4 regions of the Priestia sp. JNUCC 25 genome follow, and region 4 is predicted to be linked to each of the others. Evidence: riboswitches for the same ligand, from Rfam matches in the RefSeq annotation. Region 4 holds a riboswitch; each other region holds the start of a gene.

Region 1 (3,137 bases), 1.6 Mb from region 4:
GTTTTGGTAAACTTTTTAATAGTTCCGATTGCTCAAATTGTTTCATCATCGCACACCTTCTCAAAAAATTCTTGAAATTCTAGTCACAAATAATATATTGTAATACTCAACTTGTAAAGTCATTTTTTTCAACTACTAAAAAAAGGACGGATGATAAAGTGAGTGTAAAAATTACGTGTTTGCAGCTTGATATTGCGTTTGGAAACCCAACTAAAAACCGAAAATATATCGAACAAAAAATGACGGAAGCCCTGAAAGAAAACCCTGATATCCTTGTGCTTCCGGAGCTATGGGATACAGCTTATGATTTGACGCGGCTAGACGAAATTGCAGATGATGAAGGGCAGCAAGCCAAGCAATTAATCTCTCAGTTTGCTAAAACAAACGAAGTAAATATTGTGGCAGGTTCGATTGCAAAAAAAACAGAGCAAGGCGTCACGAATACGATGTATATTTTTGACCGAAAAGGTCGTGAAGTATCAGAATACAGTAAACTGCACTTATTTAAATTAATGGATGAACACCTCTATCTCGAAGCAGGAACAGCAAAAAATCTTTTTACACTTGAACAGTCACTGTGCGCAGGAGTTATTTGTTACGATATTCGTTTTCCAGAGTGGATTCGGGTTCATACTAGCAGCGGAGCAGAAGTCTTGTTTGTTGTCGCTCAGTGGCCGGCTCCAAGACTTGCCCACTGGAAAGCCCTGCTCATTAGCCGTGCAATCGAAAATCAATGCTATGTAATTGCGTGTAATCGTGTAGGCCAAGATCCTAATAACACATTTGCCGGACATTCCTTAGTCATCGATCCGTGGGGAGAAATAATCGCTGAAGCTGGCGATAGCGAAGAACTTTTAAGTGCTGACGTTAACCTGGAACTTGTAAAAGAAATTCGTAAACAAATTCCTGTCTTTACAGATCGCCGCACAGAATTTTATTAATTATATATTGACAGCCGTTTTTTTGCATGATACGATTTTCACCAGATATCATAAAATATTCAAACAAATCAAAATTGAATAAGTAATCGTACTCTTATCAAGAGTTGGCTGAGGGATTTGGCCCTGTGAAGCCCAGCAACCGACCGTCATTCCATCCTAAGATGGATCACACCCGTAAAACATGTTTTACAAAGGCACGGTGCTAATTCCAACAGAAAGTAATTCTTTCTGGCAGATAAGAGGTTTGAACACTACAATCAAGCCTCTTTCCAACGAAAGAGGCTTTTATATTTTCTAAAATTATAAAAGCCTCCATATATTCTTAAACCTATTAACTTAGTAAACAAATCAGTTTAATAAACTATGGAGGGATTCCGATGTCAACAACAAAAACAGAGAAGTATCAGCCTTTAACAGAAATTTCAGCAATCAAACTTGTGAAAAAGCTAGGTCTTTTTGATGCCACAGAAGCGCTGACTGCCCGTGAAATTGGTGACGGCAACTTAAATCTCGTCTTTCACATCATAAATGATCAAACGAATAAATCCATTATCGTCAAACAAGCACTTCCCTATGCAAAAGTTGTAGGCGAAAGCTGGCCTCTATCATTGAACCGTGCCACAATTGAAAGCAATGCGCTCAAGCAATTTGGTGCATTTACGCCAGAACTTGTGCCCGCTGTTTATTACCACGATGAAACGCTTGCTGTTACGGTCATGGAAGATCTGTCTCATTTAACGATTTCTCGCGCCGGACTTATTCAAGGTGAAAGTTATCCTCTGCTCTCACAGCATATCGGTTCTTTTTTAGGACATATTGCGTTCAAAACGTCTGATTTCGCCTTAAAGCCTCAGGATAAAAAAGAAGAAGTTGTTAAGTACAGCAACCCGGACTTATGCAATATTACGGAAGATTTAGTGTTTACAGATCCTTTTTTTGATATTGATACAAATGAATTTGAAAAAGCACTGCGTCCTGATGTAGAAGAATTGTGGAATGATGGTGATGTAAAGCTACAAGCAGCAAAATTAAAATATAAATTTTTAACAAATGCGCAAACCCTAATCCACGGTGATTTACATACAGGCAGCATCTTTGCTAGCAGTCAAGAAACGAAAGTGATTGATCCAGAGTTTGCTTTTTACGGTCCGTTTGGATTCGATTTAGGGCAATTTGTTGCGAATTTATTTTTAAATGCTCTTTCTCGAGAAACAAATCGCGAACCGTTATTTGCACACATTACGAACACATGGAACGTATTCAAAGATACCTTTACTGCGCTTTGGCATTCTGAAAACACTGAACCTTTCGCTAAAGATGAGCGCTTATTACATGAAATTTTAACGCAAACGTGGCAAGATGCTGTTGGATATGCAGGATGTGAAATCATTCGACGTACGATTGGCTTAGCTCACGTGGCGGACTTAGACGAAATTTCTTCAGAGGAAAGAAAAATTAACGCTAAACGTACTGCGTTAAAAATTGGACGTTATTTGCTTCTGCACCAACAAGACGTTTCACCAAATGAATTTGAACATTTACTTCGATAACCAATAATGTACACAATGAAAGGATCGGTATCAGCATGACAAATACACTATCACTTCCGCGCTCAGTGGAATGGAATGAATCATATATTACTTTATTAGATCAGCAGCAGCTTCCTGGCAAAGTTGAATATATTAAGCTGCAAACCATTAAAGACGTATGGGATGCTACCACTACCTTGAAAGTACGCGGAGCCCCTGCAATTGGCATTACGGCGGCTTTTGGTCTTGCTCTTTCTGCGCTTAGCTATGACACAGATTCAGTCAAGGAATTTAACAAAAAGCTAGCTCTTGATCAACAGTATTTAGCTAGTTCACGCCCTACTGCCGTCAATTTATTTTGGGCATTGGAGCGCGTAGCGAAAAGCGCTGAATCCGCTTCGTCCGTTAATGAAGCTAAAACAAAAGTTGTTCATGAAGCTATTCAAATTCAAGTAGAAGATGAAGAAACGTGCTACCGAATTGGAGATCATGCTCTTTCTTTATTTAAAAAGAAAGATAAAATCATGACAATATGTAATGCTGGTTCAATTGCTACAGCTTATTATGGAACAGCATTAGCACCTTTTCACTTGTCTAAGCAGCGCGATATTCCGCTTGAAGTATTTGCCTGTGAAACAAGACCCGTTCTTCAAGGTTCTCGCTTAAC
Region 2 (3,137 bases), 880 kb from region 4:
CCAGTTCACCATATGCCTTAACAGCTAAGAAGTTAACCGTTGTCATGATAACAAGCGCCGATAACGCCCAAATCCAGTTTGGTACATCCGGATACCAATACCCCATATAAATACCAACGGCTGTAATTTCAGCCATACATGTTACAACCCATAAAAACCAGTAGTTCCAACCTGTTAAATAACCGGCAAGCGGCCCTAAGTAGTCGCGTGCGTACTTACTGAATGAACCTGCAACAGGTTTTTGAATCGCCATTTCTCCAAGTGCTCTCATAATAAAAAACATAATCATTCCGCTAAATCCGTACGCCAATAATATTCCCGGTCCTGCTAATTTAATAGCAGATGCAGATCCAAGAAACAGTCCTACCCCTATGGCTGCTCCTAAGGACATCAGCGTCACATGTCTTTCTTCTAACCCGCGTTTCAATTCTTTCCCCTGAGTTTTCCCCTGCATAAACGTCTCCCCTTTTTCCAATCTGTCAAAACGAGATGAACACAGCCTTTTTTGTTAGCGCTTTCATATAAGTTTGTGCTAAAAGACAGCTAGGCTGTATATTTGTATTCTATCACCTTTCTCTCATTTTTCTTTTGTCGAAAAACAAAAAAATTATCTTATCATTTTGTTTAAACGCACAATTAGACATAGACCCTGCTATTTTAATATGTATTTATTATTGCACTTAAGCAATAGTATTTTAAAAAAATAGAAAAACGCCGACTCAACTCCGTCAGCGCATCGTTCATTTTATGCTTTTTTATAAAAACTAGCATTTATCTCGCGGGTTCAAAAGTTTTACAGCCAGGTTCTTCCGTTTCAGAAACATGGTGACTACTTTCAGGACTCACAACGTAAATGGACTCTGCACTGCATTTATTTCCGGATTTCCAATACATGCACTCATTCACTTCACATAATACACCTTGGGCCACTGTTATCCCTCCTTTGCTTGTCTTATCTATTTACTACCCGAAATATAACGATTCTAACATTTTCACGCAAAAAAACCGCTTGTTTATCAAGCGGATCTTTTTATTGCGTGTGTTCAACATACTGTTTTTTAGCTAAATATAACTCACGGCTCAGCGTGATCCGCCGTTCTCTCAAGTGCCTTAATTTAGTCTGAAATTGTTCGTTAGTTGGCTCTTTTTGAATCAAGCGATACGTAAAAGAAATATCTTCATTTAACTGTTTAAAATCTTCCCATATCTCTTGAACTAGGGCGGATTGTTTTTCTTCAAATGAACGATTTTGCTGCGTTTTTAGCGCCGCTAAAGTTTCCTGCTGCCACGTTTCGTCTTTTATTTCTTTGGCTAATAAGTATAGATCTAAATAATCATCAGTGCTTAACGCTGTTTGTCTACTGTTCAATGTCCTCACCTTTTCTATACGAAATGTTTCTTCCTAAGAAGAGGATTTCATCATAGAAAAAGATTCCTCTTCTTATCTGTCAGAGCTAGGCTATGCTGGAATTAGCACCATTCAATAATTGTGGTTGCTGAGGCTTCAAAGGGCCAGTCCCTCCACCTCTCTAGATAAGAATATTTCGTTTTTAAATTATTTCTGACTATTCTAATATGTTTTATAGGTTACGTCAATAGCTTTTCAATAAAAAGAAAAAAGAAGTAAAATATGGTATGATTTCATAAAGGATGGTGAGCACATGAAACGATATATGTTATCTGCTTTTTTGGGAAGCTTGCTGCTGCTTCTTACTATTGCTTTTTCATCTACTTTCCATATTGCAATTGTCAAAACAACGGGAAGCATCGGAGGAATTATTTTAGCTGCGGCAGCTTTAGTTATGAACGCGCTTGAAGATCCCCCTTCCTCAGATAATACAGGTGAAGGAGCCGTTGAAGTACTAGATAAAGGAGCCGTTTGGGCTACTTATTTACTTTTACTTTCACTGCCAAACCTCATCGCGTGTATAACATCTTATGTTTTATGGACTCGCTGATATTCACCAACGTTACGGACGTTTTACCATCTGTAAGGTCATTGATATTTGTTTATCTACAAATCCAAGGTCACGATACACATGCTGTGCAAAATTCCCAGCATGAACGCTGAGTCTGATTTCAGGGTATCCTTTGATAGACAATTCATCAATTGCTTTTTGTATTAACGGCTTGGCTAAACCTTGCCCGCGGTATTCCGGTACAACATATAATTCGTAGATAAAGCCAATTTCTTCTTTTGAAAAGAAGTCGGTAGATGGGCCGATAAGAACCCAGCCTGCGAGTTTATTTTCTTGTCTTGAAACTAAATAATAACAGCCTTTTTCAAAGGCACTACCAACTAGTTCATTTACGCGTTCAGCTGACGGATGAAACTGCTTCATTGTTCCTTCAAACAGCGCATCAGCAGATTTCGTCCGAATTTCCTGTAATTCTTCTTCAGTAGCTTTTGCAATCATTATCGATCTCTCCTTTCGTGTTCGTTTTCTACATGCGAGGATAAATTCCTGCAAAATAAAAGTCTTCGCCTAGGCGAAGACTTTTATTTAAATTCAAAATGCTCTTGATGATTACCTTGTTCGTCCGTCCAGTTGATCATGATGTCTAAGCTTGCCGCTTTTCCAGGAACAGCAAAATTCGCATAGCGAAAACGCTGACCGCTTTTGCTTAAGTTAGACCTTTCAATAGGAGAAAACAAGCTGTATTTCGCCTTATTTTTTCCTTCGTGCCGAAAAGCTTGGACCTGCACGCGCTCTACGTCTTTTCCAATGTTTTCAACGGTTAATCCATATGTATGATAGACGTTATTTTTCCACTTTAGCTGATTATCTCCCGTCATGCTCGCTTTTGTCAGTTCAACCGACCATTGTTCAGATGATTTCTTCATTGGAAGCTTCTCAATCGAAAGAGCGCTGACATGAATGGCTGCAAAAGCAAGCCAGACAAAACAAAAAGTGCTGACTGTATAAAATAGTCTTTTCATAGATTTTGATCTCCTTAGAAATTTTAGTAGTAGCATTTCCTGTTCACTTAAAAATTATGATAAACGCTTTAACAAAAAAAAGCCTCTCCATTTAGGAGAAGCTTCTTAAATTAATGCATAAGCAAATCTTTTTGTTTGTCTAATGAGTGTTTTGTATATAAATCTCTTTCAATCGCATATTTAGGACGCTGTTTCA
Region 3 (3,137 bases), 1.8 Mb from region 4:
CTTCTTGGTTAAATGTAGATACCTGATAAATAGGTACGTTAACCGCTCCAAAATGACCGTCAATTCCTGTATTTGCATGAATTAAGTTCGTACCGAATCTATGTTTATTATTGTTGGTATGCATCAAATGCCTCCTTCAAATCTTTAATTAAATCATCTGCGTGCTCAATTCCAACTGATAATCGCAGTAAACAGTTTGTTACTCCAACACGATTTCGAATTTCCTCGGGAATATCAGCGTGTGTTTGACGAGCTGGGAATGTCATTAAACTTTCCACGCCTCCTAAGCTTTCTGCAAATGTAATAACTTTAACATTTTCCAAAAGCGTGGACACGATGTCAGGGTGTGAGACAGCAAAAGAAATCATGCCTCCAAATCCAGTCGCTTGTTTCTTCATGATTTCATAGCCTGGATGTGTTTCAAGACCAGGGTAATACACTTTTTCTACGAGATCATGAGCAGTAAGCCAATTTGCAATTTCCAGTGCGTTTTCGTTATGCTTTTCCATACGAAGCGCTAGCGTCTTAACACCGCGCAACAACAACCAGCTATCTTGTGGACCTAAGATTGCCCCAGCTGCATTTTGATAAAAACGAATTTTCTCTCCTAAGCTACTACATCGAGCGACTACAAGACCAGCAACTACATCATTATGCCCCCCAATGTATTTGCTCGCACTATGTATCACAATATCTGCTCCAAGCTCTAAAGGACGCTGATAGTAAGGGGACATGAATGTATTGTCAACGATAGTAAGCAAATCATGCTGTTTAGCTAACGCAATTGCTTCGGGCAAATCAGTCACGTGCATCATTGGATTTGTAGGTGTTTCAATAAATAAAGCTTTCGTGTTGGGACGAAGCGCATCTTTTACTTGCTCGAGATGGGCTGTGTTGACGTACGAAACAGTAATTCCTTGCTCTGAAAAGATTTCATTTAGTACTCGGTACGTTCCTCCGTATAAATCTTCTGATACAATTAAATGATCTCCGTTTTTAAATAGTGCTAAAACTGCCATTACGCCCGCCATTCCTGAAGCAAATGCTACTCCTACTTCTCCTTTTTCTAAAGCAGCAATTGCTTCTTCCAATGCTGTACGAGTAGGATTTGCCGTACGTGCATAGTCAAATCCTGTACTTTGCCCTAAAGCAGGATGAGCAAATGTTGATGCTTGATAAATGGGTGTTGTAATAGAACCTGTTGAAGGGTCGCGACCTACTCCTGAACGAACTAATAAAGTTTCAATTTTCATCTATTTCTCTCCTTAACTCAAAATAAAAAACACTCTTCACAGATGGAAGAGTGTTCGTTTATACACGATTTCTCTCATCTGTTAGAACAATACTGATGTTCCACAGGAATTAGCACCGTTCAAATGAATGTTTCATTTGATGGTTGCCGGGCATCGCAGGGCCAGTCCCTCCGCCACTCTTGATAAGAGTTCTATATAATTGTTGGTGGTTAACATTTGTTGTTAATAACTTTAATAAAGATTTTCTTTATTGTCAACATAATTTTCTAAAAAATTCAAATCATCTCATTTGTTTATTCAATATACTTGTCCTGATAAGCACATAAAAAAAAGAGACGACAGCCAGGTCTCTTTTTCTAAGGCAAGTGCACAGATTTTACGTGAGCTAACTTCCAATACATACTTTCTCCATTTGCCGTAATTAGTTCAACAATATTATTAGAAACTTCTTTAAGTACGCCAATTTTTTCTGATTGATCCCCTAAATCTAATACGACCAGTTGATTTTCATATTTTTTAAGCTGCTCTTCAAAGTTTCTGACAAAAGGTGCAGAGGCGGGCCTTACCGGGAGCTCTTTGTCACTTAAAGAATAAGGGGTTAACTCATTACTGTAAGGGGTAAGCCATTTCAAATGATGTAGAGAAACAAAGACATTTTTATACACTGGAGAATAAAACACAAGATAATCATTCAGCACGCTTGTGATATAGCCATGCAATGATTTCCCTCCCGTTACATAAATTTCAATAAATTTCCCTTTTGCCTGCTGTAAAATATTACGATAAGAAATTCGCTGACTTTCTTCTATCAAGTTCTCTTCTATTTCACGTAAAACCGTATAGTCTTCTTCTGATACTTCTCGCAAACGATGCATGTGTAAAAGAGGAATATACAAATAATCATGTCCATTATACAAAATCATGACATCTAACCCTAAGTCAACAAGTCTGCCAATAAAATTAGTTTTCCCTGAAATATCTACTTCTACAATTTTATTAATATAACGATTTATACTCATTCTCCTCCCTCTTTCCTATATGACAGAAAAGGTGCTTTATAAGCACCTTTTTTGTTCTTATTCATTATGCTTTCCAACGATAATTTTTTGTTTGGATGACTTGCTCTCTTGACGCTGACGAGTGTGAACCTGTGCGGCGGCTTTTTCCTGACGAGTGTGAACCTGTGCGGCGGCTTCTTCCTGTACGACCTTCTGGAACGCCTTCCGTTGATCCTCCGTCTTCAGTATTTGTATTTTCCTCTTTCTGCTCATCATCTTGATTATTATTTTGTTTAAAAGATCCTTTTGCTCCTACACAAATGGTTTTAACATGTCTTGGCTGTAAGCGTAATACTTGATTGTCCTGAACAAGGGTAAAAGTACCATTCCGACTTTGCACCAATACACCTTCTACAGCTTCTGGACCGCCGCCGTTGATCGATACCCATTTGTGTGATAGATGAGTAAATAAATTATTAAAGTTTTTTGATTTCATATAAGTTGGTTCCTGATTTGTAGCAAATTGATTATTCATTTGAATGTTATTATTGTTATTATTGTTATTATTGTTTTGATATTCACTTATACTTTTTACATGTTCAACATTGATATAGACGATACCATCATCTTCCGACAGTAATACAAGGTAAGCAGACTCTGACGAACCTAATACGTCAAGGAGCTGGCCTGCTTTTTTCTCAGGACCCCCTTGATTTATTTGAACATATTTACTTTTCAGTAATGATAAAGTACTAGCAAATGTCTTGCCTCTATACAACTCTAAAGTACCTTCATTATCAAACCCGGTAAACGTCTGTGCTGAATTTGACATAGCATCTTCCGTAATACTCTTAACATGGGATAAATGATAATATACAACAGTATA
Region 4 (3,137 bases):
TCTCTGTTAAACTATTATCATTGTAATCTGCTACTTTCGTATTTTGATTTAACACTACATTTTCCAGTACGGCGCCGAAGCGAATTGCATTGAAAATTTGCGGTTCTTTTTCTTCGGAAAGCTGAATGCACTTCGCGTAGCATCCTCCTTCAATATTAAATACACCAGAGCTTGACCAACCGTGCTCGTCATCTCCGATTAAACGACGGTTTGCATCAGCAGAAAGCGTTGTTTTACCCGTTCCAGATAAACCAAAGAATAATGCAACGTCACCTTCTTCTCCTACGTTAGCAGAACAGTGCATGGATAGAATATTGTTTTGAGGAAGCAAGAAGTTCATCACTGAGAAAATAGATTTTTTCATTTCACCAGCGTATTCAGTTCCTCCAATTAGCACGATGCGTCGCTCTAACGAAAGAATAATGAAGGTTTCAGAATTCGTCCCGTCTGTTTCAGGATCAGCTTTGAACGTTGGAGCTGCTACAATTGTAAACGGCTTCACATCATCATTTGTTTTTTGTTCGGCTGAAGGGCGAATGAATAACTGCTGAGCGAATAGGTTATGCCATGCAAATTCATTAACTACTTGAATTGGTAACTGATACTTTTTATCAGCTCCAGCATATCCATTAAAAACAAAAAGTTCATCCTGCTTCTTTAAGTGGGTTAAGACTTTTTTGTATAGCGCATCGAATCGCTGAGCAGAAATTGGCTGATTGACAGGTCCCCATTCAACCGTTTTTGAAGACACAGCATCGCTTACAATAAATTTATCTAAAGGAGAGCGACCTGTATATTTTCCGGTTTCGACTGACACAGCACCTGTAGAAGTCAGCGTTCCTTCGCGTCGAGCTAGAATTTTTTCAACAAGTTGTGGAACAGATAATTGGTGTTTTGTTGTTTTTAATTGAAGCAAACCATTTAATTCGATAGACATATCAACAGTACTCATGTGCACTACCTTCCTTTTTTAGCTATTATTTATTCATTAATGTTTGAAATTTATAATTAGTATAACACATTTATTTAATTATTCTATACTATTTAACTAAAAATGTTTGTTTATTATAAAAAAATGTACGTTATACCTATTTTAGACACATGTATATGTGATAGGAGCAAAAAAAGTGAAGCTATTTTAAGTGAAAGCCTCATTTTGATCTGTCTTATTAACTAAACTTAGTGATGATTCTTAATAAGATGTACTATTTCGGAATTTGAGTATGTTACATTAAAACAGATTCAAACATAAAGAGATGATTTCCATTTGAATGTTGTTGACAGTGAAGCGCTTTTTCATGTATTATATGTCCTTGAACGGATACTCTCTTATCCCGAGCTGGTGGAGGGACAGGCCCTATGAAACCCAGCAACCATCGTCATTTTTTTGTGTAGACGATAAGGTGCTAACCTGATGCAAGGGCACAACCTTGATCGATAAGAGTGAAAGGCTTATGTAGAATTTGATACCTTTCCTCGATACAAGGAAAGGTTTTTTTATATTTTTTAACGTGTAGTGAAAATAAGGGAATGAGTACCGTATCACAATGTATCGTATTTATAAGGAGGAAAACTGATGTCAACACAACGTCGTCTGTTCACGTCAGAATCTGTTACAGAGGGACATCCCGATAAAATTTGTGACCAAATTTCTGACTCAATTCTTGATGCTATCCTAGCAAAGGATCCAAATGCTCGTGTTGCTTGTGAAACAAGCGTAACAACTGGTTTAGTTTTAGTAAGTGGTGAAATTACAACTTCTACTTACGTGGATATTCCTAAAACAGTTCGTGAAACAATTAAAGGAATTGGCTATACTCGTGCAAAATACGGATTTGATGCTGAAACTTGTGCAGTATTAACATCTATCGACGAGCAGTCAGCTGATATCGCTGCTGGTGTAGACCAAGCGTTAGAAGCACGTGAAGGTCAAATGTCAGATGAAGAAATCGAAGCAATCGGAGCTGGAGACCAAGGGTTAATGTTTGGTTATGCATGTAACGAAACAAAAGAATTAATGCCTCTTCCAATTTCATTAGCTCATAAACTTGCTCGCCGTCTAACAGAAGTACGTAAAGAAGAAATTCTTCCTTACCTTCGCCCGGATGGTAAAACACAAGTAACAGTTGAATATGATGAAAACAACAAACCTGTTCGCATCGATACAATTGTTATTTCAACCCAGCATCACCCAGAAGTAACGTTAGAGCAAATTCAACGTAACTTAAAAGAATATGTTATTAATCCAGTTGTTCCAAACGAGTTAATTGATGAAAATACAAAGTATTTCATTAACCCAACAGGACGTTTCGTAATCGGCGGTCCTCAAGGAGATGCTGGTTTAACTGGTCGTAAAATTATCGTTGATACTTACGGCGGATATGCTCGTCACGGCGGCGGTGCATTCTCTGGTAAGGACGCAACAAAAGTAGACCGTTCAGCAGCTTATGCAGCTCGTTATGTTGCGAAAAACATTGTAGCAGCTGATCTTGCTGATAAATGTGAAGTACAACTAGCATATGCAATTGGTGTTGCACAACCAGTATCTATTTCAATTGATACATTCGGTACAGGAAAAGTTTCTGAAGAAGTACTAGTAGACGTAGTACGCAAAAACTTTGACCTACGTCCAGCAGGCATCATTAAAATGCTTGATTTACGTCGCCCAATTTATAAGCAAACAGCAGCTTACGGCCACTTTGGTCGTACGGATGTGGAGCTTCCTTGGGAGTTCACAGACAAAGCGGAAGCATTAAAAACTCAAGCTTTAGCTAAATAATAAAAAAATCTCCGTGAAAACGGAGATTTTTTTATGCCCATTGAATACCTGCAGCAGATTTTTCTACGACACTTTCATATTCTGAAAGCAAATGCTGAAAAATGGCGTCCCATGATTGAGTAAGAGCGTATTGTCTCGCTGCATGGCCAAAGTGAAGACGCTGATGCAAATCATCGAGTAAATCTGTAATAGCCGAACTGAATTCTTCTAAGGAGTGAGGTTTGCAAAGGTAGCCGTTTCGCCCGTGCTGAACCATCTGTTTAACTCCTCCTGCATTTGCTGCCACTACAGGAGTTCCAGAAGCAAGAGATTCCAGTACAACATTTCCGAAGGTTTCTGTTTCTGAAGGAAAAACAAA

Evidence for each region. Region 4 has a riboswitch for S-adenosylmethionine ahead of metK (methionine adenosyltransferase). Riboswitches for the same ligand answer to the same signal wherever they lie in the genome.
Region 1: linked by a shared signal. The riboswitch ahead of mtnK (S-methyl-5-thioribose kinase) and the one ahead of metK (methionine adenosyltransferase) in region 4 are both predicted to bind S-adenosylmethionine.
Region 2: linked by a shared signal. The riboswitch ahead of JNUCC25_RS19915 (hypothetical protein) and the one ahead of metK (methionine adenosyltransferase) in region 4 are both predicted to bind S-adenosylmethionine.
Region 3: linked by a shared signal. The riboswitch ahead of JNUCC25_RS07130 (trans-sulfuration enzyme family protein) and the one ahead of metK (methionine adenosyltransferase) in region 4 are both predicted to bind S-adenosylmethionine.

Annotation. Positions count from the first base shown of each region.
Region 1 covers NZ_CM132211.1:1,231,844-1,234,980, reverse strand. The annotation lists gene JNUCC25_RS06305 (pyridoxal phosphate-dependent aminotransferase) at 1-46, opposite strand, end outside; gene JNUCC25_RS06300 (carbon-nitrogen family hydrolase) at 159-941, shown strand; SAM riboswitch class I at 1,033-1,183, shown strand; gene mtnK (S-methyl-5-thioribose kinase) at 1,319-2,491, shown strand; gene mtnA (S-methyl-5-thioribose-1-phosphate isomerase) at 2,527-3,137, shown strand, end outside.
Region 2 covers NZ_CM132211.1:3,778,746-3,781,882, forward strand. The annotation lists gene alaP (alanine permease AlaP) at 1-454, opposite strand, end outside; gene JNUCC25_RS19910 (DUF1540 domain-containing protein) at 772-930, opposite strand; gene JNUCC25_RS19915 (hypothetical protein) at 1,031-1,369, opposite strand; SAM riboswitch class I at 1,439-1,540, opposite strand; gene JNUCC25_RS19920 (hypothetical protein) at 1,662-1,958, shown strand; gene JNUCC25_RS19925 (GNAT family N-acetyltransferase) at 1,971-2,417, opposite strand; gene JNUCC25_RS19930 (hypothetical protein) at 2,501-2,941, opposite strand; gene JNUCC25_RS19935 (glycosyltransferase family 2 protein) at 3,052-3,137, opposite strand, start outside.
Region 3 covers NZ_CM132211.1:1,393,712-1,396,848, reverse strand. The annotation lists gene JNUCC25_RS07135 (trans-sulfuration enzyme family protein) at 1-124, opposite strand, end outside; gene JNUCC25_RS07130 (trans-sulfuration enzyme family protein) at 108-1,253, opposite strand; SAM riboswitch class I at 1,325-1,442, opposite strand; gene JNUCC25_RS07125 (hypothetical protein) at 1,610-2,272, opposite strand; gene JNUCC25_RS07120 (hypothetical protein) at 2,337-3,137, opposite strand, start outside.
Region 4 covers NZ_CM132211.1:4,657,651-4,660,787, reverse strand. The annotation lists gene pckA (phosphoenolpyruvate carboxykinase (ATP)) at 1-952, opposite strand, end outside; SAM riboswitch class I at 1,327-1,444, shown strand; gene metK (methionine adenosyltransferase) at 1,577-2,779, shown strand; gene JNUCC25_RS24390 (glycosyltransferase family 4 protein) at 2,811-3,137, opposite strand, start outside.